One region of the Pseudomonas vesperimontis genome, then DNA from elsewhere that is predicted to be linked to it. Evidence: predicted binding sites of a transcription regulator. Region 1 holds the regulator's gene; each other region holds the start of a gene.
What was found. Region 1 encodes sigma-54, which starts transcription at its own class of promoters, with help from an activator protein. Its sites were predicted from a motif close to ANTGGCATNNANNTTGCTNT; they were not measured.

Region 1 (10,422 bases):
CAACGTATCAACGGTGATTTTGTGCAGGCTTGCGAGTTGATCCTCGCCAGCAAAGGCCGTGTTGTGGTGGTCGGCATGGGTAAATCCGGCCACGTCGGCAATAAAATCGCGGCAACCTTGGCCAGTACCGGAACAACCGCCTTCTTCGTGCATCCCGCCGAAGCCAGCCACGGCGACATGGGCATGATTACCCGCGACGACGTGGTATTAGCCCTGTCCAACTCCGGCTCCACCGCAGAAATCATTACCCTGCTGCCGCTGATCAAGCGCCTCGGCATTACCCTGATCAGCCTGACCGGCAACCCGGAGTCGCCGCTGGCCAAAGCGGCAGACGTGAATCTGGACGCGCGCGTAGCCCAAGAAGCCTGCCCGCTGAATCTGGCGCCAACCTCGTCCACCACGGTTTCCCTGGTGCTGGGGGACGCCTTGGCTATTGCGTTGCTGGAAGCGCGCGGCTTCACCGCTGAAGACTTCGCCTTCTCCCATCCCGGTGGCGCCCTGGGCCGACGCTTGCTGCTGAAGGTGGAACACGTCATGCACGCCGGCGCCAGCTTGCCACGTGTCAAGCGTGGCACGTCGCTGCGCGACGCGCTGCTGGAGATGACCCAAAAAGGCCTGGGCATGACCGTGGTGACCGAGGACGACGGCCGCTTGGCTGGCGTTTTCACCGACGGCGACTTACGCCGCACCCTGGATCGGAGCATCGATGTACGCCAGACCATCATTGATGACGTCATGACCGTTCAGGGCAAGACCGCCCGCGCGGAAATGCTCGCGGCTGAGGCCTTAAAAATCATGGAAGACCACAAAATCAGCTCATTGGTGGTGATCGACGACAACCACCAGGCGGTCGGTGCATTAAATATGCATGACCTGCTGCGCGCCGGAGTGATGTGATGACAATTGCTGCGATCAACCCTGACCTGTTGCAACGCGCTCAGGCCATTAAACTGGCGATCTTTGACGTCGACGGCGTGCTTACCGATGGCAAGCTGTATTTTCTGGTCGACGGCAGCGAGTTCAAAACCTTCAACACCCTCGACGGCCATGGCATCAAGATGTTGATCAATTCAGGCGTGCGCACCGCCATTATCAGCGGTCGCAAAACGCCGGTGGTTGAGCGCCGCGCACAGAACCTAGGCATTCAACATCTTTATCAGGGCCGCGAAGACAAGCTGGTGGTATTAGACGAGTTACTGGGTGAACTAGGGCTAGACTACTCACAAGTTGCCTACCTGGGTGACGACCTGCCCGATCTGCCGGTGATCCGCCGCGTAGGGCTGGGCATGGCCGTTGCCAGCGCCGACAGTTTTGTCCGCCAACATGCCCATGGCGTCACTCATGCGCGCGGCGGTGAAGGCGCGGCACGCGAGTTTTGCCAACTGATCATGCACGCCCAAGGCACCCTTGAAGCTGCTCAAGCCGATTATCTATAGGCTCATCATGCCCCGCAAATTATTCAATGTTGCCCTGATCGCCGGTGTCGCTCTGCTTGTGGCTGCACTCGGCTTTTGGAACCTCAGCCCAGAAAGCTTCAACCAGCAGCCGAATGCTGCCGGGACCGACACGGCCATCGATTTTTACGCCACCAACACCTACACCGTGCAATACCAAGCCGACGGTAAGCTGCACTATGAGCTGACCGCCGACAAGGTCGAGCACCTTAGGGCCAGTGATATCACCCTGATGACCCGCCCAAATATGAACCTGTTTCGCGGCACAGAACTGCCTTGGAAGATCCGCAGCGAGCGTGGTGAGGTATCGTCTGGCGGCACTGAAGTCGAATTGATCGACAGCGTTCGCGTTGATCGCATTGATGCCAAAGGCCGCCCGACTATTCTCACCACCAGCCGCCTGACCATCTTCCCCGAGAAGGAATATGCGCAGACCCAGCAAGCCGTTAGAATCGACGCGGCCAATGGGGTGACCACGGCACAAGGAATGAAAGCGTACTTGAATGACGGCAGGATGCTCCTGCTGTCCAACGTAAGAGGTCTGCATGAGGCTCGTTAATACCCTCCCCCTACTACTCAGCCTCAGCGTCGCACTCGGCAGTGCCAGCGTGTGGGCATTGCCATCCGACCGCGAACAGCCGATCCGTATTCAGGCTGACAGCGCCGAACTCGATGACAAACAAGGCGTGGCAGTGTATCGCGGCGACGTCGTCATCACCCAAGGCAGCATGAAAGTCACCGGCGACACTGTCACCATTACCCAGAATGCTCAGGGCGATGTTGAAGTCTTCACCTCAGTCGGCAGGCCGGCCTACTACGAGCAACAGCCCTCAGCCGATAAACAGATCGTTAAGGCCTATGGCCTGACCATTCAGTACTTTATGGCCAACGAGCGCGTCGTGCTAATTGATCAGGCCAAGGTGATCCAGGAAGGCAACACCTTCGAAGGCGAGAAAATCGTTTATGACACCCAACGCCAAATCGTCAATGCCGGCCGCGCCACTGGCACCAATGTCACCGCGCCACGTCCGCGCATTGATATGGTGATCCAGCCAAAGAACAAACCCGCTGAACAACAGGCGCAGTAAAAATGGCCACATTGAAAGCCCAACACTTGGCCAAAAGCTACAAAGGTCGCCAAGTCGTGCGTGACGTCAGCCTGAGCATCGAGAGCGGGCAGATCGTCGGTTTACTTGGCCCCAACGGCGCCGGTAAAACCACCTGTTTTTACATGATCGTCGGCTTGGTCCAAGCTGATCAGGGTCGGGTGATGATTGATGACCTCGACGTCAGCCATCAACCGATGCATGGCCGCGCGCGCGCCGGTATCGGCTATTTGCCGCAGGAAGCTTCGATTTTCCGCAAGCTCAGCGTGGCTGACAACATCATGGCCATCTTAGAAACCCGCAAAGACCTCGACGGTGCAGCGCGGCGCAAAGAACTCGAAGGCCTGCTGCAGGAATTCCACATCAGTCACATCCGCGACAACCTCGGCATGAGCCTGTCGGGCGGTGAACGTCGCCGGGTGGAAATCGCTCGCGCGCTGGCAACCAACCCCAAGTTTATTTTGCTCGATGAGCCGTTCGCTGGTGTTGATCCGATTTCCGTTGGCGATATCAAACAGATCATCCATCACCTCAAGGCCAAGGGCATCGGTGTGTTGATCACCGACCATAACGTGCGCGAGACTCTGGATATTTGTGAAACAGCTTATATTGTCAGTGATGGCCAGCTGATCGCCGAAGGTAATGCCGAGGCCATCCTCGCCAACCAAATAGTCAAAGAAGTCTACTTGGGGCACGAGTTCAAGCTGTAACTGCAGCTTTTCTCTTTTTGGCCACAGCCAAGGCTAGGCAAACCCCTTAGAGTCAGGCATATAATTTGCTTCCAAGTGGCATTTTTTAAAACGCCCGTAGTGGATTGCGCATAGACGCCGGTAAATAAGGTCTGCAATGAAACCATCGCTCGTCATGAGAATGGGCCAGCAGCTGACGATGACACCGCAGCTGCAACAGGCCATCCGTTTGCTCCAACTGTCGACCTTGGATCTGCAACAAGAGATCCAAGAGGCATTGGAATCTAACCCGATGCTCGAACGCCAAGAAGAAGGCGAGGATTTCGACAATTCGGACCCCATGGCCGATGGCGCAGAAAGCGCCAGCCCCAGCGAACAGCCCGAAGCACCCTATCAAGAAACCAGCTATCAAGAAGCCACCCAGACCGTGGACAACTTGGAAGAAGGCGATTGGGGTGAGCGTATTCCTAACGAGCTACCGGTCGATACCGCGTGGGAAGACATTTACCAAACCAGCGCCAGCAGCTTGCCCAGCAACACCAACGACGATGACGAGTGGGATTTCACCACCCGCACCTCCAGCGGTGAAAGCCTGCAAAGCCACCTGCTCTGGCAGCTAAACCTGGCGCCGATGTCGGACAAAGATCGCTTGATTGGCGTGACCCTGATCGACTGCATCAACCAGCAAGGCTACCTCGAAGAAACCCTGGAAGAAGTGGTCGAGGCCTTCGATCCGGAACTGGACATTGAGCTGGACGAAGTTGAAGCCGTGCTGCACCGCATTCAGCAGTTCGAGCCCACCGGCATCGCCGCGCGCAATCTGGGCGAATGCTTACTCTTGCAACTGCGCCAGCTGCCCACTAGCACCCCGTGGTTAAACGAGGCCCAACGCTTGGCGGGCGACTACCTGGACTTGCTCGGCAGCCGCGACTACAGCCAACTGATGCGCCGCATGAAGCTCAAGGAAGATGAGCTGCGCCAAGTCATAGACTTGATTCAGAGTCTCAATCCGCGCCCCGGCTCGCACATCGAGTCCAGCGAGCCGGAATACGTGGTGCCTGATGTGATCGTGCGTAAACACAACGAGCGCTGGCTGGTGGAGCTAAACCAAGAAGCCATGCCGCGCCTGCGCGTCAATGCCCAGTACGCCGGCTTTGTGAAGCGCGCCGACTCCAGTGCCGATAACACCTTCATGCGTAACCAACTGCAAGAAGCGCGCTGGTTTATCAAAAGCCTGCAAAGCCGCAACGAGACCTTGATGAAGGTGGCGACGCAAATAGTCGAGCACCAACGCGGCTTTCTCGATTACGGCGACGAGGCGATGAAGCCCTTGGTACTGCACGATATCGCGGAGGCGGTGGGCATGCATGAGTCGACGATTTCGCGGGTAACCACGCAGAAATTTATGCACACCCCGCGCGGTATTTATGAGCTGAAATACTTCTTCTCCAGCCATGTCAGCACCTCTGAGGGCGGCGAATGTTCGTCCACAGCTATTCGCGCCATCATCAAAAAATTGGTCGCCGCGGAAAATGCGAAAAAGCCATTGAGTGACAGCAAGATCGCTGGTCTACTGGAAGCACAAGGCATTCAAGTTGCCCGCCGCACGGTCGCCAAATACCGTGAATCCCTCGCAATAGCGCCTTCCAGTGAGCGCAAGCGATTGATTTAGGCAGCCACAAGAAGGAAGACAGCTCATTCTGCGCACAACACCCTACGCCACATATTTTGCTAAGCAGCCATACTGCAACTAAGCAATTAGCGGTGGCTGCGGGCTTGTTCTGACAGCGTCTTCCACGCCACAGTGTTCCGGCGGCAGGTCTATTACCTGCTTCTTACACACGGCAACAAGGAGAAAGCGGTATGCAAGTCAACATCAGTGGACACCAGCTGGATGTGACCGACGCCCTGCGTAACTACATCGGCGAAAAACTCGGCCGATTAGAACGCCACTTCGACAAAATCACCAACGTACAAGTCATCATGGAGGTCGAGAAGCTCAAGCAGAAAATCGAAGCGACCCTGCATATCGCAGGCGGTGAAATCGTCGCCAATGCCGAGCATGACGACATGTACGCCGCCATCGATTTATTGACTGACAAACTCGATCGACAACTCATCAAACACAAGGAAAAACAGCTCGATCGTCAACAGGGTGCTATGGCTCGCTGACGTCGTCTATCTCCTATGATCCGACTTGAAACTATCCTGACCCCCGGTCGTTCCCTCGTGAACGTGCCGGGCGGCAGTAAAAAGCGTGTTCTCGAACAGATTGCCAACCTGGTGGCGCGTGAGCTGCCTGACCTGGATGGCCAAGATATTTTCGAAAGCCTAATTGCCCGCGAGAAACTCGGCTCCACCGGTTTCGGTAACGGCATCGCCATTCCACACTGCCGCCTGCCGGGCTGTACAGCGCCCATCAGCGCGCTGCTGCGCTTAGATGCCGCGGTGGATTTTGACGCCATCGACGGTGCGCCTGTGGACCTACTGTTTGTCCTACTGGTGCCAGAAGCGGCCACGGATGCTCACTTAGAGTTGCTGCGACAAATCGCCAGCATGCTCGACCGCAGTGAGGTACGTGCCAGCCTGCGCCAAGCCGCAAGCAGCGAAGCGCTGTACCAAGTGGTAGTCGACACACAAAACCAACTCAATAGAGCCTGAGCATGCGCCTGATCATCGTCAGCGGTCGCTCCGGCTCCGGCAAGAGCACCGCCCTCAATGTGCTCGAGGATAACGGTTTCTACTGCATTGATAACCTGCCCGCCGGCCTGCTGCCTGAACTCGCTGAACGCGCGCTGGTGCACACCGAACTGCTGCACCCGCAGGTCGCGGTGTCGATTGATGCACGTAACTTACCGAGCCATCTGCAGCGCTTTCCCGAGTTGCTCGCGGAAGTTCGTGCTCGGCATATCAAGTGCGATGTGATCTACCTGGATGCCGACGAAGAAACGCTGCTCAAACGCTTCTCAGAAACCCGCCGGCGCCATCCGCTGACCAACGAAAGCCGCTCGCTGGCTGAGGCCATCGCCGACGAAAGCCTGCTGCTGGGGCCGATCATCGACTTGGCCGACCTGAAGATCGACACCACTCACCTCAATCTGTATCAACTGCGCGACAGCCTCAAGTTACGCCTGCTTAACCAGCCTGAGCCGGGTACTGCATTTTTGCTGGAGTCTTTTGGTTTTAAGCGCGGTATGCCAGTGGATGCTGATTTGGTCTTCGATGTGCGCTGCTTGCCGAACCCCTATTGGAAGCCAGATCTGCGCGATTTCTCGGGCCTCGACCAACCTGTGATTGAATACCTGTCGGCCCAAGCCGATGTCGAAGACATGTACCAAGACATCCTCGCCTACCTGAGCAAATGGTTGCCGCGTTTTGCTGCCAGCAACCGCGCCTATGTCACGGTGGCGATTGGCTGCACGGGCGGCCATCACCGTTCGGTGTACCTGGCCAGCCGTCTGGGTGAAACGCTAAAACCCATCCTAAAAAACGTGCAGATTCGCCACCGCGACCTCAGTTAAGGAATTACCGCGATGCCTGCACGCGAAATCACCATTATCAATAAGCTGGGTTTACACGCCCGCGCAGCCGCCAAGTTTGTTGGCGTCGCTGGGCGCTTTCCTTGCCACGTGAAGGTCGGCCGCAGCCCAGAAACCTTGGTTGATGGCAAAAGTATTATGGCCGTGATGATGCTGGCTGCGGGTAAAGGCACAGCCGTGCACGTGCATACCGAAGGCGAGTTGGAAGACGACGCACTGGCGGCCCTGAGTGACTTGATCAACAACTTCTTCGACGAAGGCGAGTAAAACGCCCACGGCATAAAAAAGGGGCTGTACGCTTAAGCGACAGCCCCTTTTTTATGCCTGTAAATCAGCTACCTGCCACCGTCATGCGCTCAATTAGCACCGAGCCGGTACGTATATTACCGCGCAACTCCACGTCACTGCCCACCGCGACAATCTGTTTGAACATGTCGCGCATGTTGCCGGCGATGGTGACTTCCTGCACCGGGAACTGGATTTCGCCGTTTTCTACCCAGTAACCACCCGCGCCACGCGAATAATCACCGGTGACCATGTTCAGACCTTGGCCCATTAACTCAGTGACCAACAGGCCGCGACCCATGCGCTTGAGCAAGGCTTTTTGGTCTTCATCGCCGTGGCTGACGAACAGGTTATGCACGCCGCCGGAGTTAGCCGTGCTGGGCATACCCAGCTTGCGCCCGGAGTATGTGCCGAGTACGTAAGAGAGTAACTCGCCACGCTCAACAAAAGATTTGGCATAGGTTGCCAAACCATCACCATCGAAAGCGGCACTGCCGAGCGCGCGCGGAATATGCGGGCGTTCACCCAGCGTTAGCCACTCGGGGAATAATTGCTGGCCCAAGGTGCCCTCAAGAAATGACGACTTGCGGTACAGGTTGCCGCCCGAAATAGCCGCTAAAAAGCTGCCAAACAAGCCACCGGCTAGCTCTGCGGCAAACAGCACCGGCACTTCGCAGGTTGGCACCGGCCGCGCACCCAAACGGCTCACCGCCCGCTCAGCAGCGCGCTGGCCAATGCTGCCGGCGTCCGCCAGCAACTCGCCTTGGCGATTGACGTCATACCAGTAGTCACGCTGCATCTGCCCATCGGCTTCGGCGATCATCACGCAGCTCAGGCTGTGGCGAGTACTGGCATAGCCACTGATAAAACCATGGCTGTTACCGTAAACCCGGCAACCTTGATGGGTATTAAGGGTGGTGCCATCAGCATTCTTGATCCGCTGGTCTGCCGCAAATGCCGCTGCCTCGCAGCGTAGTGCTTGTTCGATGGCCTGTTCTGGGGTGATCGCCCAGGCGTGATAGAGGTCCAACTGCGGCAACTCACGCGCCATCAGCCCGGCATCCGCTAAACCCGCGCATTCGTCTTCGGAGGTATGTTTGGCAATGGCCAGAGCCGCCGCCACCGTCTCGCGAATAGCCGCGTCCCCGGTGGCCGACGTGCTGGCCGAGCCCTTGCGCTGCCCCACATACAAGGTGATGCCAAACCCTTGATCACGGTTGAATTCAACCGTTTCCACTTCGCGCTGACGCACCGTGGTGGACAAGCCCTGCTCCACTGATACCGCCACCTCACAGGCACTCGCGCCCTGCTTTTTCGCCTCAGCGATGATCTGCTCTACCTGGGCCTGTAATTGCGCTACGGCCTGAGGCCCAACTGTATCTACTGCACTCATAAAAACTCCTGAACGATAAGCGGCAAGCGCGGCCACGCAGGCCAGTCGCTTACAGCTGGAAACTTGCTGCTATCATGTCGGCGTTTTCCACTGGACCGCCACCATGTCTGAATACCTTGACGACTTCTCCGGCGAGAAGAGCAAAACCCAAGTCAAACGCGAGTTGCATGCGCTACAAGATCTGGGGCAACGCCTGACCACCCTTAAACTCGACCTGCTGAACAAGCTGCCGCTGACCGACGAGCTGCGCCGCGCACTTGCCGAAGCACCCAAGCACACTGCGAATGCCGCAAAAAAGCGCCATATGCAGTTTATCGGCCGGCTGATGCGCGATCAGGACATCGAATCCATCCTGACCTTGCTCGACCAACTCGACGCCTCAACGCGCCAATACAACGAACGCTTCCATAACCTTGAGCGTTGGCGTGACCGCTTGATCAACGGTAACGATGACACCCTCGAAGCCTTTGTCGGCCAGTACGCCGACGCCGACCGCCAATACCTGCGTCAGTTGGCACGCCAAGCTCAGCATGAGCTGGCGCAGAACAAAGCGCCTGGTGCTTCACGCAAAATCTTCAAATACATCCGCGAACTGGATGAAGCGCAACGCGGCTTGCGTTGATCTTGCCGCGTTGGGTGGGTTACGCCTTCGGCGTAACCCACCCAACGCGCGCCTTAACCGCCTCTACGTACCCGTACCGCCGACGGTGATGGCATCGATTTTCAACGTTGGCTGGCCGACGCCCACTGGCACTGACTGGCCGTCTTTGCCGCAGGTGCCGACGCCGCTGTCCAGCGCCAAATCGTTGCCGACCATCGACACGTTGCTCATGGCTTCCGGGCCGTTACCGATCAGGGTGGCGCCTTTGACCGGTACGGTGATTTTACCGTCCTCGATCAAATAAGCTTCGCTGGTAGAAAATACGAACTTGCCGCTGGTGATATCCACCTGACCGCCGCCAAGGTTGGCGCAGTAGATGCCTTTTTTCACCGAACGGATGATTTCTTCCGGATCACTTTCGCCCGCCAGCATGTAGGTGTTGGTCATGCGCGGCATGGGCAGGTGTGCATAGGATTCGCGCCGACCGTTGCCGGTGGCGGCCACGCCCATCAAGCGCGCGTTAAGCTTGTCTTGCATATAGCCCTTGAGCACACCGTTTTCGATCAACGTAGTGCATTGGGTCTGGGTGCCTTCATCGTCCATGCTCAGGGAGCCACGACGCTCAAACAAGGTGCCGTCATCAACGATGGTGCACAGGCTGGAGGCGACTTTTTCGCCAATTTTGCCGCTGTAGGCCGAACTGCCTTTACGGTTGAAGTCGCCCTCAAGACCGTGGCCGACCGCCTCGTGCAGCAGCACGCCGGACCAACCCGCACCCATCACCACTGGCATACTGCCTGCTGGCGCCGGAATCGCTTCAAGGTTAACCAGCGCCTGACGCAACGCCTCACGGGCATAGCCCATGGCGCGCTCTTCGTTATTGCTGGTTTGCTCAAGGAAGTAGCGGTAATCGGTGCGCCCGCCGCCGCCATGACCGCCTCGCTCGCGGCGCCCGTTTTGCTCAACGATTACGCTGACATTGAAGCGCACCAACGGACGCACATCCGCACCCAAGCTGCCGTCATTGGCCGCGACCAGAATACGGTCCCAAACGCCCGCCAAGCTGACTGACACTTGTTTAATCCGCGGGTCAAGGGCACGGGTCGCAACGTCGATACGCTTGAGCAACTCGACCTTTTCCGCCCGGCCCAGCACATCCAGCGGGTTGTCTTGGGCATACAGCGGTTTAACCAACGGGCTGCTGAACGCCTGCACGCGCCCGCTCTGGCCAGCACGGGCAATCGAACGGGCTGCACGCGCCGCCTGACTTAAGGCGTCAGCGGTAATCGCATTGCTGTAGGCAAAGCCGGTTTTCTCACCGGACTGGGCGCGCACGCCAACACCCTGATCGAGGT
Region 2 (10,422 bases), 520 kb from region 1:
CTGCGGCTCCGGGGCCAAAGCGCGGGCTAAGGCCACGCGCTGTTGCTGACCGCCGGATAGCTCGTGTGGGTAGCGCGCGCCCAGGTGGCTGAGCTTAACCATGTCCAGTAGCTCACCGGTAATACGCTGACAGTTAGCGTGCTTGCGGATACCGAAGGCAACGTTCTCGGCCACGCTGAGGTGCGGGAACAGCGCGTAATCTTGAAACACCATGCCAATCCGGCGTTTTTCCGGGGCTAAGGTGTACCCCGCCTTGGAGATAACCTGATCGGCCAGCTGAATCTCGCCTTCCAGCACCGGTTCGAAACCGGCAATGGCGCGTAGCGTGGTGGTTTTGCCGCACCCCGAAGGGCCCAGTAGGCAGCCGATGTCACCGGCATTTAGGTGCAGGTTGAGGTGCTGCACCACCTTATGTTCAGGGTAGCCGCAGCTCAGGTCGCGAAGGTTTAGCAGGGCTTGGCTCATGCGTGGTGGTACGCCGGATCAACGAGGAATTCGAGCAGCGCTTTTTGCGCATGCAGGCGATTTTCGGCTTGGTCCCAGGCCACTGAGCGGGGATCGTCAAGCAGGTCGAAACTGATCTCCTCGCCGCGGTGTGCGGGCAGGCAGTGCATAAACAGCACGTCATCGGCGGCTGCATCGAGCAGGGCGCGGGTGACTTGATACGGCTGGAACTGGCGCATGCGCTCAGCCGCTTCTTCTTCCTGACCCATGGACGCCCAGACATCGGTGCTGACCAAATGAGCGCCGGCCACGGCCTGCTGCGGGTCACGCAGTACCTGCACGCGTTCGTCAGCGAGTGCCAATAGGCTGGCGCTTGGCTCGTAGCCCTCGGGGCAGGCCACGCGCAGTTGGAAGTCAAACTGCATGGCCGCCTCTATATAAGAGTTGCACATGTTGTTGCCATCGCCGACCCAGACCACGGTCTTACCTTTGATGCTGCCGCGATGTTCGTGAAAGGTTTGCATGTCGGCCAGCAACTGGCAGGGGTGCAGATCATCGGATAAACCGTTAATCACTGGCACCCGTGAATGGGCGGCGAATTCAGTCAAGGTGCTGTGGGCAAAGGTGCGGATCATCACCGCGTCGAGCATGCGCGACATCACGATGGCCGCATCGCCAATCGGCTCGCCACGGCCCAGCTGGGTGTCGCGCGGCGAAAGAAAAATAGCCTGACCGCCGAGTTGGATCATGCCGGCTTCAAAAGAGATGCGGGTACGCGTCGAAGCTTTCTCAAAGATCATGCCCAGCACGCGGTTTTTCAGCGGCTCGAACAGTACGCCGCGGTTGCGCAAGTCCTTCAGCTCCATGCCGCGACGGATCAGGCTCACCAGTTCATCGGGTGTGCAATCCATCAGCGAGAGAAAGTGTCTTGCGCTCATCGTTAACTACCTTTTAACAGCGGGGCGCAGGTTCAATGGCCTCAATAAATAGAAGAAACAGCAGAACCTACGGCTGGGGGCCGCACCATGCGACGAAACGGGGAAGGCGCGATCTTATAAGCAAACGCCAATCAGGCGCAAATTGCCAAGGCGTCTTGCGCGTGCAGGGCGAGGCAGCTCTTGCGGATGCACGTGTACATCGACTGACCTGATGCAGCGCAATTCACGCGGCGAACCCTGCTGGCGTGGCCTGCAACCAGTCGCCATAGTCCAACGCTTACGGTGCTGTGCGCATCGAACATAACAAGAGGCCCGGCCATGACTAAGACCCTCCACCACCGTGCGTGCCATCTGTGTGAAGCCATTTGCGGCCTAACCATTGAAACTGAAGCCATGGACGATGGCAGCACGCAGATCCGCTCAATCAAAGGCGACGCTCAGGATACGTTCAGTCGTGGCCATATCTGCCCTAAGGCCGTGGCCCTGCAAGATATCCAGAGTGACCCCGATCGACTGCGCCAGCCGATGCGCCGTGTGGGCAGCGAATGGCAGGCGATTGACTGGGATGCAGCGTTTGAGCTGGTGGCCGAGCGCTTCAGTGCAATCCAAGCGGCGCATGGGCAGAACGCCGTAGCGGTGTATCAGGGCAACCCCAGCGTGCATAACTATGGGCTGATGACCCACAGCAACTACTTTCTTGGTCTGCTGAAGACCCGTAATCGGTTTTCTGCCACCTCGGTCGATCAGTTGCCGCATCACCTGACCAGCCATTTGATGTACGGCCATGGCTTGTTGATTCCGATTCCAGACATCGACCACACCGACTTTATGCTGATTTTGGGCGGCAACCCGCTGGCGTCTAACGGCAGCATCATGACCGTGCCGGATGTCGAGAAACGCCTGAAAGCCATTCAGAAGCGCGGTGGTAAATTGGTGGTGGTCGACCCACGACGCAGTGAAACGGCGGCCATTGCCGACCAGCATCTATTCGTGCGGCCGGGGCAGGATGCGGCGCTGTTGTTTGGCCTACTCAATACCCTGTTTGAAGAAAACCTCGGTCGTGCCAGCCATTTAGCCATCACTGGGCTGGATGAAGTGCGTCAAGCCATCGCCGGGTTTAGTGCTGAAGCCATGAGCGCACGCTGCGGGGTGCCAGCGATGACTATTCGCCAGTTAGCGCGTGATTTTGCCAGCGCTGAATCGGCGGTGTGTTATGGCCGTATGGGCGTATCGACCCAGGCCTTTGGCACCTTGTGCCAGTGGCTGGTGCAGTTGATTAACCTGGTGACCGGTAACCTAGACCGGGTAGGCGGAGTGCTGTGCACAGAGCCTGCGGTGGACATTGTCGCCTCGACCTCAGGCGGTCATTTCAACCGCTGGCAGAGCCGCGTCTCCGGTTTGCCGGAGTACGCCGGCGAATTGCCGGTGTCGGCCTTGGCTGAGGAAATGCTCAGCGCCGGCGAGGGGCAAGTGCGTGCATTGGTCACTGTGGCCGGCAACCCGGTGCTGTCCACGCCCAATGGTCGTCAACTGGAGCAGGCGCTGGATGGCTTGGAGTTTATGCTCAGCATTGACTTCTACATCAACGAAACTACTCGCTATGCCGACTTGATCCTGCCGCCAACTGGGCCGCTGGAGCATGATCACTACGACACCACCTTTAATATGTTCGCGGTGCGCAATGTCACCCGCTTCAATGAAGCGGTGCTGGCTAAACCTGCAGGCGCGCTGCATGACTGGGAAATCTTTGTTGGCCTGGCCAAGGCGTTTGCCGCCAAGACGGGCGCCGCACTGAAGCCGACCATGGCCCCCGAGCAGATGATTGATATGGGCCTGCGCTTTGGTACTTACGGCGATAAATCCGCCCATAAGCTATCCCTTGCCACACTGCGTGAGCACCCGCATGGGCTCGACTTAGGTGCGCTCAAGCCCAACTTGGCGGCAAGGCTGAAAACCAGTAACCAGCAGGTGCAGGCTGCGCCAAGCGTGATCATGGCTGACCTGCAACGCTTTGCTGCAGAGCCAGCGGCTATGGTCGGCGAATTGCTGCTGATTGGCCGTCGCCATGTGCGCAGCAATAATTCGTGGATGCACAACTACCATCGGCTGGTGAAGGGCAAGCCGCGTCATCAGCTGCTGATGCACCCGGCAGACCTTAGCCAGCGCGGGCTCAGCGACGGCCAGTTAGTGCGCGTGCGTTCGCGGGTTGGGGTGATTGAGGTGCAAGTAGCGGCCAGCGACGAGATGATGGCGGGCGTGGTCAGCCTGCCGCATGGCTGGGGGCATGCGCGCCCGGGCGTGCAGATGAGCATTGCCAGTGCGCAACCGGGCGCCAGCGCCAACGACCTGACCGATGAGCGGCAACTCGACGCATTGTCGGGTAACGCCGCGCTCAACGGCGTGCCGGTACAGGTGGAGGCGGCCTGACAGCGGTTTGCTGAGGCGTGCAAAGTCACCGGGAAGACCGAGCATTACGCTCGGCTTTTCGCTACAATGCCGCCACCGTGCCGACCCGAGAGTCGGGTAAGTTAAGCCCTGAGGTGCCCAATGGATATCATCGAAACCATCAAAGAGCAGATCGCTAACAACACCGTTCTGCTGTACATGAAAGGCTCACCGAACGCTCCGCAGTGCGGCTTTTCCTCCAAAGCGTCACAGGTTGTGATGGCGTGTGGTGAAAAGTTCGCCTTTGTCGACATTCTGCAAAACCCAGAAATTCGCGCCAACCTGCCAAAGTACGGCAACTGGCCAACCTTCCCGCAACTGTGGGTGGGTGGCGAGCTGGTCGGCGGCAGCGATATCCTTGCGGAAATGTTTGATAAGGGCGAGCTGCAGACCCTGATCAAAGACGCCACGCAAAAAGCTGACGCGTAAGCAGGCTGCATAAACAACAAACCCCGCCAAGTGCGGGGTTTGTTGTTTATGGCGCAGGCGTTTATTCGGCCATTTGCGATTGCAGGTAATTCTGCAGGCCGACTGATTTGATTAGGCTGAGCTGAGTTTCCAGCCAATCAATATGGTCTTCTTCAGCGCAGAGGATGTCTTCTAATAGCTCGCGGCTGGCGAAGTCACCGGTGCTTTCGCAATAGGCAATCGCTGCTTTCAGGTCGATGTGCGCTTTGTGTTCGATTTTCAGGTCGCATTCGAGCATTTCTTGGGTGTTTTCACCGATCAGGATTTTGCCAAGGTCTTGCAGATTAGGCAGGCCTTCGAGAAACAGAATGCGCTTGATCAGCTTGTCCGCGTGCTTCATCGCGTCGATGGACGCGTGGTACTCATGCTCGCCGACTTTCTTCAGGCCCCAATCTTCATACATGCGTGCGTGCAGGAAGTACTGGTTGATCGCGACCAGCTCGTTACCGAGGATCTTGTTCAGATGCTGGATGACCTTCTTGTCGCTTTTCATGTCTGCGTCTGCCTTGCAGGGGAATTAGCGCCTGATTCTGGGCTGCAGGTTTTCGACTGTCAAACCTAAGCGGTTGAAATCAAAGTTAAAATCAGTCTGAGTAAGTATGTTTAAGGTGTGCATTTTAGCGCTAACGTGTTGATTTGCCGGCACATAGGAAGGCCAGAGACTATGAGCGCTGGCGCTGGCGCTGTCACGGGCTTAAGCCGCGTTGCGAGTGTGGGTGTGTGGCGCTATAAACAGCGGGGCATAAAAAACCGGACGCAAGGTCCGGTTTGTCAGTGCGTCGCTATCAAGCCGCTACAAAGTTGGCCGGGTAGGCCATGGCCGCCTGACTGCTTTGCACTTCGCTCAATGTTTCGCGTACCACTTGCTTGGCCAGGCAGGCGCACTTGCCGCATTGGCTGGCAACACCCAAGGTTGATCGCACATCACGGTAGCTGCAGCAGCCTTCGTAGATGGCTTCGCGGATCTGACTGTCAGTAACACCTTCGCAAAGACAGACATACATGGTGAGCACTCATGGCAGGGCAGTGGCTGGTGCTAAAGATACTAATGTTAATGAGAATGCTTGTCAAAGTTAAATGTTATTGCGTGATGCTCCCTGGTCGGCAACCTGTTGCGCGTGACGTCGGCCTTGCGTTGCCAGCGCCTTGCCGCCTGCTTGCCGAGGGCGGAAAGCGCTTGCCGCTTTGCCGCTTTTATTAACGCATCTACAGCTTAAGTGACTGATAAATATGCAATAAATAAAATGGCACAGGCTTTGCTTATGGTCTTGTACGCAAAACAGTACCGCCAACGAGCAAAGGTTTCTGACCATGAGCATCAGTTTCGACAGAGCACTCGGCATTCACGAAAAAGCCCTCAGCTTCCGCACCCAGCGCGCTGAAGTGTTGGCCAACAACATCGCCAACGCGGACACGCCCAACTTCAAGGCGCGTGATCTGCAGTTTGCCAGCGTTTTGGCTGAGCAGAGTGCCAAGGGCTCGCGCGGCGCGGTCAGCCTGAATCGAACAGACAACCAGCACATTGCTGCTGAAGGCCTGTCAGCCGGTGACGCGGGCCTCGCCTATCGCACGCCAATGAGCCCATCGATCGACCAGAACACCGTTGATCTGCAAATCGAACAATCCAATTACGCGGAAAACTCGGTGCAATTCCAGGCCAGTTTTACCCTGCTCAACAGCAAGTTCAAAGGGCTGACCAGTGCCCTGCGCGGCGACTAATAGGAGCCTGAAGCCATGTCACTTAGCAGTGTTTTTAATATCGCCGGGATGGGTATGAGTGCCCAGAGCACTCGCCTTAATACCATCGCCAGCAACATCGCCAACGCCGAGACTGTCTCCTCAAGCATTGACCAAACCTACCGCGCGCGGCACCCGGTGTTCGCCACCGTTTATCAGTCCGCGCAAGGCGGTGACCGTGGTTCGCTGTTTGCCGACCAAGACAATGCCGGTGCCGGGGTTCAGGTGCTGGGCGTGGTTGAAGACCAGAGCAGCCTGATGCCGCGCTATGAACCTAACCACCCAGCGGCGGATGAAGGCGGCTACGTCTATTACCCCAACGTCAATGTGGTGGAAGAAATGGCTGACATGATTTCCGCCAGCCGGGCCTTCCAGACCAACACCGAATTGATGAACACCGCCAAACAGATGATGCAGCGCGTATTGACCTTGGGTCAGTAAGCCAGCGAATAAGGAGTGCAGGGTTATGAGTACTGTTGGCGATGTCAGCCTTTCGACGATGGATCAATACCAGATCAAACAAGACAGCAACCAGAAGAAGGAACTCGGCAAGAACGAGTTCCTCAATCTGCTGGTGGCCCAATTGAATAACCAGAACCCGCTGGAGCCGCAAAGCAACGGTGAGTTTATCGCCCAGCTGGCGCAGTTCAGCCAGGTTGAGGGCATTGAAAAATTGAATACCAGCATGGGTTCGCTGGTCACCGGCTATCAGTCTTCTCAGGCGCTGCAGGCCTCGTCACTGGTGGGCCGCAAGGTGATCGTGCCGGGCGACAAAGCTGTGGTTGATACCAGCGAGAGCTTCAAAGCTAGCCTGATTTTGCCAACCAGCAGCAGTAACGTCGCCGTCAATATTTACGACAAGTCCGGTGCTGCGGTAAGCCGCATCAACCTGGGTGAGCAAGCGGCCGGTAACGTCAGCTTTATTTGGGATGGCAAAGATGCCAGCGGCAATCTATTGCCGCCGGGCACCTACAAATTTGAAGCGCAGGCATCTTATGCCGAGGGCACTAAGGGCCTTTACACCCTGCTACCGGCCAACGTTGACAGCGTGACCTTGGGCGGCAGTGAGCTGATGTTGAACCTTGCCGGGCTTGGTAGTGTGCCTATGTCGCAAGTGCAGATGATCGGTCAGTAACCAACAGCTTTTAGCCAGGTTTTAGCTGCCGGCTGTCCGGCAAAGGAGTCTTCCATGGGTTTCAATATCGGTCTTAGCGGTCTGCGTGCCGCCACCAGCGACCTCAATGTGACCGGCAACAACATCGCCAACGCGGGCACTGCAGGCTTTAAACAATCACGCGCCGAGTTCGCCGATGTATATGCCGCGTCTGTTTTGGGTTCTGGTAAGAATCCTCAAGGCAGCGGTGTATTGCTCGCCAACGTGTCGCAGCTGTTTAACCAAGGCAACATTAACAACACGCAAAACGCCCTAGATTTAGCAATCAACGGCAATGGCTTCTTTCAAACCAGCAATAACGGCGATGTGAGCTACACCCGTGCTGGCTACTTCGGTACCGACCGTGACGGCTTTATGGTCAATAACTTTGGCTACAAACTGCAGGGTTATACGGTGGATGCTAATAATAATTTGCAGAATGGTGTGGTGGCTGACCTGCAAATCCAGACGGCCAGCCAAGCACCGTTACCGACCAGTAATCTGGACCAAACGTTTAACCTTAACTCCACCAACTTAGTGCCGACCACGGTGCCATTTGATCCGGCTGACCCCACGTCTTACAACTCATCAACGTCGACCAATATTTATGACACTCAGGGTAACTCCCATGTGTTTACCCAGTACTTTCTCAAGACCGGGCCAAACAACTGGCAGATGAACGTGTTGATTGATGGCCGCAGCCCGGACAACCCAGCCCTGACCACGCCTTCTTCGGTTGACCTGCAGTTCACCTCAGCGGGTCAGCTAGATATCCCCGCTCTTATTGCTTCTGCTCCAACCGGGTTTAGCGTGGGCGCAGACGGCACCATCGACCTCACCACCTGGGTGCCGGCAGCGCCAGACACAGCGATCCCGCCGGTATGGTCAAGCAACGGCGCAACCGCGAGTGCGACCGGGGTGAATGTTGATTTACGTCAGGCCACTCAATTTGCCAGCACCTTCGCGGTCAATAGCGTCAGCCAAGATGGTTACACCACTGGCCAGTTGGCAGGGCTTGAAATCGACGATACCGGGGTGATTTTTGCCCGGTACACCAATGGCCAGTCGAATATTCAAGGGCAGGTTATCTTGGCCAACTTCGCCAATGTGCAAGGGCTGACGCCAGTGGGTAAAACCGCTTGGGTGCAGTCTTTTGAGTCAGGTGAGCCGGTACGAGGCACGCCGCGCAGCGGCACCTTAGGTGCGTTGCAGTCTGGCGCGCTGGAGGACTCCAACGTTGAGTTGTCCGATCAGCTGGTCAACTTGATCGTCGCTCAGCGTAACTACCAGGCCAACGCCAAGACCATCGAAACTGAGAGTGCGGTGACTCAGACCATTATCAACCTGCGTTAATCGGGTTGGCCGGCGGTAGGCACGTGCCTGTCGGCGGCGGCAAAAATACGCCACTTGATTGTTTGTAAGGCTCCATTCGGAGCCTTTTTATTTATTAAAATTCATATAAAACAATTAGTTATCTTTATTTTTTGAGTGCTGGCACAAGCATTGCTTTATACCTTGTATAGAGCAACGGGCGACACGCCCAACTCGGAGAATAACCATGGACAAGATGCTGTACGTTTCCATGACTGGCGCCCACAACAACACCCTGGCCCAGCGTGCCCACGCCAACAACCTAGCGAACATCACCACCAATGGCTTTCGCCGGGATTTCGAGCAGGCGCGCTCCATGCCGATCTTCGGTGACGGTTTACCGTCGCGGGTCTATGCCATGAGTGAGCGCCCCGGCACTGATTTCACGCCAGGCTCGCTGCAAGAAACCGGTCGCGATCTGGACGTGGCGATTGGCGGCAAAGGGTGGTTGGCGGTGCAGGCTCCTGACGGCACCGAAGCCTATGTGCGCACTGCCAGCTTGAACGTTGATGCGCTGGGTGTTTTGCGCACCGGCAATGGCTTGCCGGTGATGGGCAACGCCGGACCAATTGCCGTGCCGCCTGAGCAGAAAATCGAAATCGGTAAAGACGGCACCATCAGCATTCGTGCGCTGGGTGAAGCGCCAAATGTGTTGGCTGAGGTTGACCGCTTAAAGCTGGTCAATCCGGACCTCAAACAAATGGAGAAGGGCACCGACGGTTTGGTTCGCTTCAAAGGCCAAGGCCCGGTGCAGGCCGATGCAACTACGGAAATCACTTCGGGATTTCTTGAGTCAAGCAACGTCAACGCCGTGGAAGAGATGACCGCGATCCTCTCGCTGTCTCGCCAATTTGAATTACAAGTGAAGATGATGCGCACTGCCGAAGACAATTCGGCAGCCATGGCGCGCGTCTTGCAAATGACCTAATTACCAGCACGCGGCGTCGGTAATACGACGCCCGAGGAGAATCGATATGCTTCCGGCACTGTGGGTCAGTAAGACGGGTTTGTCCGCTCAGGACATGAACCTGACCACCATTTCCAACAACTTGGCCAACGTCTCGACCACCGGCTTTAAACGTGATCGCGCCGAGTTTGAAGACCTGCTGTACCAAATTCGTCGTCAACCGGGCGGCCAGTCTAGCCAAGACAGCCAACTGCCGTCTGGCTTGCAGCTGGGTACCGGGGTGCGAGTGGTGGGCACGCAAAAAATCTTCACCGCCGGTAGCCTGCAAACCACCGAACAACCGCTAGACATGGCGATTAACGGTCGCGGTTTCTTCCAAGTGTTGCTGCCAGACGGCACGGTGTCTTACAGCCGCGACGGCAGTTTCCACCTCAACTCCGATGGCCAGGTGGTGACCTCTAACGGTTATGCATTGGAGCCGGCCATTGTTCTGCCCAATGAAGTGCGCACCTTTACTGTCGGCGAAGACGGCACCGTATCCGTCACCACTGCCGGCAACCCGCAGCCGCAGATCGTTGGTAACTTGCAGATTTCCGATTTCATCAACCCGGCGGGGCTGGAGGCTATCGGTAATAACCTGTTCTTGGAAACTGCATCCAGCGGGGCGCCGCAAGTCGGCACACCGGGCCTGAATGGCCTAGGTACCACCCTGCAAAACACCTTGGAAAACTCCAACGTCAGTGTGGTGGAGGAGCTGGTGAACATGATCACCACTCAGCGCGCCTATGAAATGAACTCCAAAGTCATTTCCACTGCGGACCAGATGCTCGGCTTTATTTCACAGAATCTTTAATGGCGTAGGGCGGGTTAGACGCGAAGCGGCGTAACCCAACAAGGTCCTCACCTAGCAGAATGCAACAACTGAGGTAATCGATATGAACCGGCTAATTATTCTAAGT
Region 3 (10,422 bases), 940 kb from region 1:
TCGTTTCTGAGACTTGAGGAATCACCATGCGTCATTTCAATACTCGCCGTTCCTTACTGAAAAAAACCTTGGCCGGCTTCAGCTGCGCCGCTGCCCTGTTACTCAACCCGCTAAGCCTGCAGATGAGCCTGGCTGCCGAATTGGAAAAAGACGAACTCAAACTCGGCTTTATTAAGCTAACCGATATGGCACCGCTGGCCATCGCTTACGAAAAGGGCTTCTTCGAAGAAGAAGGCCTCTACGTAACCTTGGAGGCGCAGGCCAACTGGAAGGTGCTACTGGACCGCGTGATCACCGGCGAGCTTGACGGCGCTCACATGCTTGCAGGCCAACCTCTGGGTGCCACCATCGGCTTCGGCACCAAGGCCGACATCGTCACCGCCTTTTCCATGGACCTCAACGGCAACGCCATCACCATGTCCAATGCCGTGTGGGAGGAAATGAAGAAGCATGTGCCGATGGAAAACGGCAAGCCGGTGCACCCAATCAAGGCCGATGTCCTGAAGCCGGTGATTGAGCAGTACAAGGCCAAAGGCAAGCCCTTCAACCTAGGCATGGTCTTCCCGGTTTCCACCCATAACTATGAGCTGCGCTACTGGCTCGCCGCAGGTGGAATCAGCCCTGGTTTCTATGCCCCGGCCAAAGGCGACATTACCGGCACGCTGAATGCCGACGTCCTGCTTTCGGTTACACCACCCCCGCAAATGCCGGCTACCCTCGAAGCTGGCACCATCGATGGTTATAGCGTGGGTGAGCCTTGGAACCAGGCCGCTGTGTTCAAGGGTATCGGCGTGCCGGTAATCACCGACTACGAGATATGGAAGAACAATCCGGAAAAAGTACTGGGCGTTTCCAAAGGCTGGGCCGACGCCAACCCGGAAACCCACAAGCGCCTGATCAAGGCTCTTATCCGCGCCGGCATGTGGCTGGATGAAAATAACAATGCCAACCGCAAAGAAGCCGTAGAAATCCTTTCTCGTCCTGAGTACGTCGGCGCAGATGCCAAGGTAATTGCCAACTCGATGACTGGCACCTTTGAGTATGAAAAAGGTGATGTTCGCGACATACCTGACTTCAACGTGTTCTTCCGCTACAACGCCACCTACCCCTTCTACTCCGACGCCATCTGGTACCTGACGCAGATGCGGCGTTGGGGCCAGATCGGCGAAGTTAAGCCGGATAGCTGGTACTTCGACATTGCCAAGCAGGTGTATCTGCCGGCGGTGTATCGCAGTGCCGCTGATGAGCTGATTGCCGAAGGCAAAGCCAAAGCTGAGGACTTCCCGCCAGCCGCCGAAGAGGGCTTTCGCGCGCCGACCAATGAGTTTATCGATGGCCTGACCTACGATGGACGCAAGCCCAACGCCTACATCAACCAGTTCTCGATTGGTCTGAAAGCCGATACCGAGCTCTAAATTCGCCATTGCCTTAGGGGGCGAACCATTCGCCCCCTCTGTATCGAGTAAACGACAATGAGCAATCCCGCTGCGGCACAACAACCCATTCAAGACAGCCTTAAATCTGCCAAGCGCATAGCCCTTGAACGCTGGTTGCCGAACCTGTTGCTGCCGATAATTGGTGTACTGGTGTTTCTTCTGTTCTGGCAGATTGCTGCCGGCAGTATCAACACCAGCCTCGGCAAGTTCCCCGGCCCAACACAGGTGGCCACTCAGTTCGTTGGCCTGGTTAAGGAGCACCAACGTGAACAGCTAAAGGCCGATGCGTTCTACCAGCGCCAAGAACAACGAAACGCCGATAAGCTTGCAAAAAACCCTGAGGCCGAGGTCAGCATTCGTCCTTATACAGGCAAGCCGACCTTCTTCAAGCAGATACTCACCAGCCTGTACACCGTTATGACAGGCTTCGTTATAGCGTCACTGGTGGCGATTCCGCTGGGGATTGTCTGCGGCCTGAGCAAGCCCATTTATAACGCGATCAACCCGTTGATCCAGATTTTTAAGCCGGTATCACCACTGGCCTGGTTACCCCTGGTGACCATGGTGGTCAGCGCTGTCTATACCAGCAGCGACCCGTTGTTCGCCAAATCCTTCGTCACCTCTGCGGTCACGGTCGCGTTGTGCTGCTTGTGGCCTACGGTGATCAACACCACCGTCGGGGTCGCCAACCTGGACAAAGACTTGCAGAACGTAAGCCGCGTGCTGAGCCTCTCGCCGATGCGCCATGTCCGCCGGATTGTCTTACCGGCCGCTATTCCGATGATATTCACCGGTCTGCGGTTATCGCTCGCCACTGGCTGGATGGTGTTGATCGCGGCGGAAATGCTCGCGCAAAACCCAGGCCTGGGGAAGTTTATCTGGGATGAGTTTCAGAATGGCAGTTCCAACTCACTGGGTCGGATTATGGTCGCGGTGGTTGTCATCGGCCTGATCGGCTTCGTTCTCGATCGCCTTATGCTTATGCTCCAGCGCCGTGTTAGCTGGGACAAAAACGCTGACCTGCGCTAAGCCACACTCAGGAGCCTTACATGAACCATGCACACCTTGAACTAACCGGCGTTGGCATCAGCTTCCCCACCGACAAGGGTCTGTACTGCGCACTGCAGAACGTAAATCTGAAAATCGACAAGGGCGAATTTGTCTCCTTGATCGGCCATTCCGGCTGCGGAAAATCTACTGTATTGAATATTGTTGCGGGCCTTCATCAGGCCACCACGGGTGGCGTGATCCTCGATGGCCGCGAAGTCAATGAACCAGGGCCGGAGCGCGCTGTGGTGTTCCAGAACCACAGCTTGCTGCCTTGGCTAACCTGCTATCAGAACGTCGAATTGGCCGTTCGCCAGGTGTTCCAGGGCAAAAAAACACGCCGTGAAATGCGTGAATGGATTGAGCACAACTTGCACCTGGTGCACATGATGCATGCCAAGGACAAACGCCCCAGCGAAATCTCCGGGGGGATGAAACAACGTATTGGCATCGCTCGCGCCCTGGCCATGCAGCCCAAAGTACTGTTGATGGACGAACCTTTCGGCGCCCTTGATGCACTGACCCGTGCCCATCTGCAGGACTCGCTGATGGAGATTCATGCCGACCTCGGTAATACGGTGATCATGATCACCCACGATGTCGACGAAGCCGTGCTGCTGTCCGACCGCATTGTGATGATGAGCAACGGTCCGGCGGCCGGTGTTGGCGAGATTCTTGAGGTGGCGCTGGAGCGCCCGCGTGAACGCATCGCTTTGGCCCACGATACGCGCTACCACGAGTATCGCGCTGCCGTGCTGGAGTTCCTCTACCAGAAGCAACTGCGCCCGGCCGCCTAAACAGCGCCAAAACTACTCAGCCAGTTGCAGGCCTGGCTGAGCGGTAACTTTGCCTGGTAAGAACAGAGGGAGTGCCGAACAGATACAGTCAGCCCGGCAGCTGTATCGTTCCGTGCCCTAGAGGCAGCTGCAAACTCATAGGGTAAAAACACGGCGTTAATTCGCGCGCTAACTGACATCTCGTGCCACTGTTTGGCCGCGTACAATAGCGCAACCACGTCACACGCCCCTCACGCCCGAACGAGAATCGTCCATGGCCCGCCTGACCCTTGAATTTCCCGAAGACCAGTTCTGCTACGCCACCCACCTGACTGTGCGGGTGACCGATATCAATGCCGCCAACCACCTCGGCAACGATTCGATGATCTCAATGATTTCCGAAGCGCGGGCACGCTTTCTGTTTGAATTTGGCATCGAAGAAACCCAAGAAGGCGGCACTGGCATCATCGTCACCGACCTCGCTACCACTTACCGCGCGGAAGCGCATGCCCGCGATCAATTGCTGTTCGAGGTCGGCGTAATGGATTTCAACCCTTATGGCGGCGATATTACCTTTCGCATCACACGCCCCGCTGACGGCGCGTTAGTGGCCATGGCCAAATCCGGCTTTGTTTTCTTCAACTACACACTGGGCAAGGTGGTGCAAATGCCTGCAGCCTTCAGTGAAAAATTCAACAAGGTCAACTGGCTTAACCCGGCCCAATAAACGCGCACCAATGCAGCGCAGGGCGTCTTCAAAAAGTGCATAACAGCGCGCTCATACTCGGCAACATGCGCTGTGTCCCGCTTAACTCGGCACATCACAAGTTGGCACAAGCCCTGCATTATTAAAATTACAATTTAATAAAGCGCAGCCCTCAACGAAGAGGACAGCACTTCCCGGTAGATCGGGATCTTGGACAAAGGCGTCCTCGCTAGGTAACTGGCGGGACGCTTTTTTTTTGGCCTGCCGTTTAGGGCAATCCTTCTTCGAGCCGTCGCGGAGCAGCCTTACACAGTGCTCTGGACACCTTCTACGCGATTTTTTATTCAGGAGATAGCCAGCATGCAAAAGCTCAAGCTGGTAATGGTCGGCAACGGTATGGCGGGTGTACGCACCCTAGAAGAGCTGCTCAAGCTCGCCCCAGATCTCTATGACATTACGGTGTTCGGTGCCGAACCGCACCCGAACTACAACCGCATCCTGCTTTCCCCTGTGTTGGCCGGCGAGCAAACCTTTGAGGAAATCGTGCTCAACGATCTCAACTGGTATGCCGAAAACAACATCCAGTTGATGCTCAACCGTAAGGTGGTCAGCATCGACCGCAAGAAGCGCCTGGTCATTGCGGATGACGGCACATCGGCCGAATACGACCGCCTGCTTATCGCCACCGGCTCCAACCCGTTTATCCTGCCAATTCCAGGCAAAGACCTGGTCGGGGTGATCGGTTACCGCGACATCGCCGATACCCAGATGATGATGGAAACTGCCAAGACCCATAAGCATGCGGTAGTCATCGGCGGCGGCCTGCTGGGCCTGGAAGCGGCTAACGGCCTTAAGTTGCGCGGCATGGATGTCACCGTAGTGCACCTCGGCGATTGGTTGATGGAGCGCCAACTCGACGCCACCGCCGGACGCTTGCTGCAGCAATCGCTGGAAGACCGTGGCCTGAAGTTCCTTCTGCCCAAGCTCACCGCCGAACTATTGGACAACGGCGAAGGCCGGGTCTGCGCGGTGAAGTTTAAAGACGGTGACGTCATCCCCGCTGACCTGGTGGTGATGGCCGCTGGTATCCGCCCCAACAGTGATTTGGCGGAACAATCCGGGATCGCCTGCAACCGCGGCATCCTGGTCAACGACACCCTGCAAACCTTCGATCCACGGGTCTACGCCATCGGCGAATGCGCCAGCCACCGTGGTATCGCCTACGGCCTAGTGGCACCGCTGTTCGAGCAGGCCAAGGTTTGCGCCAATCACCTCGCCCAACTCGGCTTCGCCCGCTATCAGGGCTCGGTCACCTCGACCAAACTCAAAGTCACTGGCATCGACCTGTTCTCCGCCGGTGAATTTATGGGCGCCGAAGGCACCGAAACCATCACCCTTTCTGATCCCATCGGCGGCGTCTACAAGAAGCTGGTGATCAAGGACGACGTCCTGGTTGGTGCCTGCCTCTATGGCGACACCGCCGACGGCGGTTGGTACTTCCGTCAGATCCGCGAAAACCACAACGTCAGCGAGATTCGCGATCACCTGATGTTTGGTGCGGCCGGCATCGGCGAAAACGCCATTGGCGACACCGGCCATCAAGGCCAGAACAAGGCCATGTCAATGCCCGATGACATGGAAGTGTGCGGCTGCAACGGTGTGTGTAAAGGCACTATCGTCAAAGCCATTCAGCAACACGGGCTGTTCTCGGTCGATGATGTCAAAAAGCAGACCAAGGCCGCCAGCTCCTGCGGCTCCTGCGCTGGCCTGGTTGAGCAAATCCTGATCAATACCGTCGGCGGCGCTGCGGACGTGAAGCCCAAGAGCGAAAAAGCCATCTGCGGCTGTAGCGACCTCAACCATGGTCAGATCCGCAAGGCGATCCGTGAACAGCACCTGATCAGCATCCCGGCAACCATGACCTTCCTCAACTGGAGCACGCCGAACGGCTGCGCCACCTGCCGCCCGGCGCTGAACTACTACCTGATCTCCACTTGGCCAGGCGAGGCCAAGGACGACCCGCAGTCTCGCTTTATCAACGAGCGCGCCCACGCCAATATCCAGAAAGACGGCACCTATTCGGTGATACCGCGCATGTGGGGCGGCGTCACCAACGCCTCGGAGCTACGCCGCATCGCCGATGTCGCCGACAAATACAACGTGCCCATGGTCAAGGTTACCGGCGGTCAACGTATCGACCTGCTAGGCATTAAGAAGGAGGACCTGCCCGGCGTCTGGAAGGACCTCGACATGCCGTCCGGCCACGCCTACGGCAAATCCATCCGCACCGTGAAGACCTGCGTCGGCAGCGAATTCTGCCGTTTTGGTACGCAAAACTCGACGCAGATGGGCATCGACCTTGAGCACGCACTGTTCAATATGTGGTCGCCGCACAAGGTCAAGTTGGCGGTCTCCGGTTGCCCGCGTAACTGCGCCGAATCTGGCATCAAAGACGTCGGCATCATTGGCGTCGACTCCGGCTGGGAGCTTTATATCGGCGGCAACGGCGGAATCAAGACCGAGGCCGGCGAGTTCTTCGTCAAGGTTAAGACCGCCGAAGACGTCATGGAATACAGCCTGGCCTTCCTCCAGCTCTACCGCGAAGAAGCCTTCTACCTTGAGCGCACCGTGCACTACATGCAGCGCGTGGGTATGGAACATATCAAGAAAGGCGTGCTGGAGAACGCCGAGCAGCGCAAGGCCTTGCATGAGCGCCTGCTGTTCTCGCTGTCGTTCGAGCAGGACCCTTGGAAGGAACAGCTGGCCAAACCGCAGCTGAAGAAAGAATTCGACCGCATCGCATTGCTGGAACTGGAGACGCACGCATGAACTGGCTGGATATCTGCGACCTGAATGAAATCAACCCGCTGGGTGCCCGCATCGTCGCCGGGCCCAAAGGCGATATCGCCATCTTTCGCACTGCCGACGACCAGGTCTTCGCCCTCGACGATCGCTGCCCGCACAAGGGTGGTCCGCTGTCCCAGGGTCTGATCTACGGCAAGCGGGTGGCTTGCCCGCTGCACAACTGGCAAATCGAGCTGGCCAGCGGCGAAGTCGTGGCCCCGGACCAGGGCTGCGCCCACCGGCACGAGGCTAAGGTGGAAAACGGCCGCGTACTGCTGGCCCTGCTGAACACGGCCGCTACAGCCGCTTGCGCCTGACGCCCGCCCTCTGCCATCTGGGAATCACACGCCATGTCTGTAACCGCTGAGATCCGCATCACCGCCTCGACCTGCTGCTACTGCGGCGTCGGCTGCGGCGTGCTGATCGAACACGACGGCGAGACGATCACCGACGTCAAGGGTGATCCGGATCACCCGGCCAACTTTGGCAAGCTGTGCAGTAAAGGCGCGATATTGCACCTGACCGGCGATCTCGATGCTCGCGGCCAGTACCCCGAACTGCGTCTGGGCAAGGGCTTGGCCCGAGCGCGCACGGGCTGGGACAACGCCTTGGATCATGCGGCTAATGTGTTCACTGAGACCATCCGCGAACACGGCCCGGACAGCGTGGCGTTCTATATCTCGGGCCAGCTGTTGACCGAAGATTATTACGCGTTCAACAAGCTGGCTCGCGCCCTGGTCGGTACCAACAATATCGACAGCAACTCGCGCCTGTGCATGAGTTCGGCAGTCGTTGGCTACAAGCGCAGCCTTGGGGCCGACGCACCGCCCTGCAACTATGAGGACATCGAACAAAGCGACTGCGTGCTGATCGCAGGCTCCAACATGGCCTTTGCCCACCCGGTATTGTTCCGCCGCCTGGAAGAAGCCAAGGCCAAGCGCCCGCAGATGAAGGTCATCGTGATCGATCCACGGCGTACCGACACCTGCGACCTGGCCGACCTGCACGTGGCGATCCTGCCGGGCAGCGACGTCGCGTTGTTCCATGGCATCCTGCATATCCTGCTGTGGGAAGGCTGGATCGACCGCGCCTATATAGAGGCGCACACTGAGGGTTTCGATGCTCTAAAAACCTTGGTGCGCGATTACAACCCACAGATGGTCAGCGAACTGTGCGGCATCAGCCAGGAAACCTTGCAGGTTTGCGCGCAGATGATCGGCAGCGCACCGAGCTTTCTTTCGCTGTGGTGCATGGGCCTCAACCAGTCGAGCAGCGGCAGCGCCAAGAACAGCGCGCTGATCAACCTGCACCTGGCCACCGGACAGATTGGCAAGCCTGGCGCCGGGCCCTTCTCCCTAACCGGCCAGCCGAACGCCATGGGCGGTCGCGAAACCGGCAGCCTGTCTAACCTGCTGCCGGGCCATCGCGATGCCGCCGACCCTTTGCATCGCGCCGAAGTCGCGCAGTACTGGGGCGTCGACGCCCTGCCGGAGACCAGCGGATTAACCGCCATCGAACTGTTCGACGCGGTACACGCTGGCAAGATCAAAGCCCTGTGGATCGCCTGTACCAACCCGGCGCAATCGCTGCCCGACCAGAATAAAGTGCACGAAGCCCTCGCCACCTGCCCATTCGTGGTGGTGCAGGAAGCCTTCTTCACCACCGAGACCTGCCACTACGCTGACCTGCTGCTGCCCGCGGCCAGCTGGGGCGAAAAGGAAGGTACGGTGACCAACTCCGAGCGTCGCGTCAGCCATGTACGCCGCGCCGTGTCCGCGCCTTTTGAGGCACGGCCAGACTGGGCGATCACCACAGATTTCGCCCGCCGTTTAGAAAAACTGCTCCGCCCCGGCCTGCCCAGCCTGTTCGACTTCGCCAGTCCCAGTGCACTGTTCGAAGAATACAAACACCTGACCACCCATCGCGATCTCGACCTCTCGGGGCTGAGCTACGCGCTGCTTGATAACCAAGGCCCGCAGCAATGGCCGTTCCCGGCCGGCGCTACTGAAGGAACGGCGCGCTTGTATAGCGATGGCCAATTTCCAACCCCAAGCGGACGCGCGCAGTTTCATGCCGACCCTTATCGCGCGCCCAAGGAAAAACGCGATACGCGCTACTCGCTGACCCTCAATACCGGCCGACTGCGTGACCAGTGGCATGGCATGAGCCGCACCGGCTCGGCTGCCCGGTTGTTCGGCCACGCGCCGGAAGCCCTACTGAGCATGCACCCCGACGAACTGCGTCGGCGTCGTCTGCTCAATGGCGAGCTGGTCAAGGTACGCAGCAGGCGTGGCAGCCTGATCGTGCCGGTGCAGGCCGATGACTCGGTACGCTCCGGCCAGGCCTACCTGCCGATGCATTGGGGCAATCGTTTTCTTAAAGGCTTGGGCACCAATGTGCTGACCCAACCGGAATTCGATCCACTGTCAAAGCAACCAGAGCTCAAACATGCTGGCGTCGAAGTGGAAAAAGTCGAGCTGCCATGGACGTTCTTCGCTCTGGTCGAGGGCGAGGTGCAAGCACGCTTCCAGGCCCTGCGTCCGCTGTTCGAAGACTTCGCCTATGCCAACCTGACGTTAACCGGACGTGAACGCCCCGCTCTGCTGATTCGCGCCGCTTGCGCCGTGGCGCCTGAGGCGGAACTACTCGCGCAGATTGATCGCCTGCTCGGCCTGCATGAGGGCCCGGTACTGGCCTATGACGACCCGCGCAAAGCGGTGGGTAAGCGCGTGCGCATCGAAGATGGACGCATCACCGCCATCCGCTTGGCCGGCGAAACCGCTGCGCGCAATTGGCTCAAAGGCCTGTGGGAGACCGGTAGCGCGGATGCTGATTTACGCCGCTGGTTGCTCGCGCCTGTGTCGACACCACCTGGCGCGGTTTACAGCACAGGCTCCAGCAAAACCCTGTGCAACTGCCTGAACGTCAGTGAAGACGCTGTGTGCGCAGGCATTGCTCAGGGCCTGGACCTAACTGCTCTCAAGCAAGAACTCAAATGCGGCACCCGCTGCGGCTCCTGTGTACCGGAAATAAAACGACTGCTGGTCGCGCACGTGGCGTCCACCGCAACAACTGCCTGAGGAGATCAGAATGAGCGCAAAAGTGTGGCTGGTAGGCGCAGGTCCAGGTGACCCCGATCTGCTGACGCTAAAGGCAGTAAAGGCCCTGCATCAGGCCGACATCGTCATGATTGATGACTTGGTTAATCCCGCAGTGCTGGAGCACTGCCCTAACGCTCGGATCATGCCAGTCGGCAAGCGCGGCGGTTGCCGCTCCACCCCACAGGCATTTATTCATCGTCTGATGCTGCGTTATGCACGACAGGGAAAATGCGTAGTACGCCTAAAAGGCGGCGACCCCTGCATCTTCGGACGTGGCAGTGAAGAAGCCGACTGGCTGAGTGAACACGGCATCGACGTGGAAATGGTCAACGGCATCACCGCAGGCCTGGCAGGTGCTACCAATTGTGGAATTCCCCTGACCCTACGTGGGGTTGCCCGCGGCGTCACGTTGGTGACCGCGCACACTCAGGACGACAGCAGCCTGAACTGGTCAGCCCTGGCCCAGAGCGGCACCACCTTGGTGGTCTATATGGGCGTGGCCAAGCTACCGG

Region 2: a site for sigma-54 is predicted at 5,539-5,558, ahead of flgB (flagellar basal body rod protein FlgB). Genes of this name have one in related genera too.
Region 3: a site for sigma-54 is predicted at 4,087-4,106, ahead of nirB (nitrite reductase large subunit NirB). Genes of this name have one in related genera too.

Annotation. Positions count from the first base shown of each region.
Region 1 covers NZ_CP149803.1:2,967,507-2,977,928, forward strand. Annotated here, with positions in the region: gene WF513_RS14110 (KpsF/GutQ family sugar-phosphate isomerase) at 1-897, shown strand, start outside; gene WF513_RS14115 (HAD family hydrolase) at 897-1,436, shown strand; gene lptC (LPS export ABC transporter periplasmic protein LptC) at 1,444-2,013, shown strand; gene lptA (lipopolysaccharide transport periplasmic protein LptA) at 2,000-2,542, shown strand; gene lptB (LPS export ABC transporter ATP-binding protein) at 2,545-3,270, shown strand; gene WF513_RS14135 (RNA polymerase factor sigma-54) at 3,407-4,921, shown strand; gene raiA (ribosome-associated translation inhibitor RaiA) at 5,113-5,421, shown strand; gene ptsN (PTS IIA-like nitrogen regulatory protein PtsN) at 5,437-5,910, shown strand; gene rapZ (RNase adapter RapZ) at 5,913-6,770, shown strand; gene WF513_RS14155 (HPr family phosphocarrier protein) at 6,783-7,055, shown strand; gene pmbA (metalloprotease PmbA) at 7,120-8,466, opposite strand; gene yjgA (ribosome biogenesis factor YjgA) at 8,570-9,088, shown strand; gene tldD (metalloprotease TldD) at 9,152-10,422, opposite strand, start outside.
Region 2 covers NZ_CP149803.1:2,444,652-2,455,073, reverse strand. Annotated here, with positions in the region: gene WF513_RS11675 (ABC transporter ATP-binding protein) at 1-465, opposite strand, end outside; gene argF (ornithine carbamoyltransferase) at 462-1,382, opposite strand; gene WF513_RS11665 (molybdopterin oxidoreductase family protein) at 1,701-3,809, shown strand; gene grxD (Grx4 family monothiol glutaredoxin) at 3,930-4,256, shown strand; gene bfr (bacterioferritin) at 4,318-4,788, opposite strand; gene WF513_RS11650 (bacterioferritin-associated ferredoxin) at 5,081-5,299, opposite strand; gene flgB (flagellar basal body rod protein FlgB) at 5,607-6,014, shown strand; gene flgC (flagellar basal body rod protein FlgC) at 6,030-6,473, shown strand; gene flgD (flagellar hook assembly protein FlgD) at 6,499-7,167, shown strand; gene flgE (flagellar hook protein FlgE) at 7,222-8,538, shown strand; gene WF513_RS11625 (flagellar basal body rod protein FlgF) at 8,744-9,484, shown strand; gene flgG (flagellar basal-body rod protein FlgG) at 9,531-10,316, shown strand; gene flgH (flagellar basal body L-ring protein FlgH) at 10,399-10,422, shown strand, end outside.
Region 3 covers NZ_CP149803.1:2,025,145-2,035,566, forward strand. Annotated here, with positions in the region: gene WF513_RS09735 (CmpA/NrtA family ABC transporter substrate-binding protein) at 27-1,415, shown strand; gene WF513_RS09740 (ABC transporter permease) at 1,473-2,465, shown strand; gene WF513_RS09745 (ABC transporter ATP-binding protein) at 2,486-3,280, shown strand; gene WF513_RS09750 (thioesterase family protein) at 3,534-3,986, shown strand; gene nirB (nitrite reductase large subunit NirB) at 4,326-6,794, shown strand; gene nirD (nitrite reductase small subunit NirD) at 6,791-7,126, shown strand; gene WF513_RS09765 (molybdopterin-dependent oxidoreductase) at 7,160-9,889, shown strand; gene cobA (uroporphyrinogen-III C-methyltransferase) at 9,900-10,422, shown strand, end outside.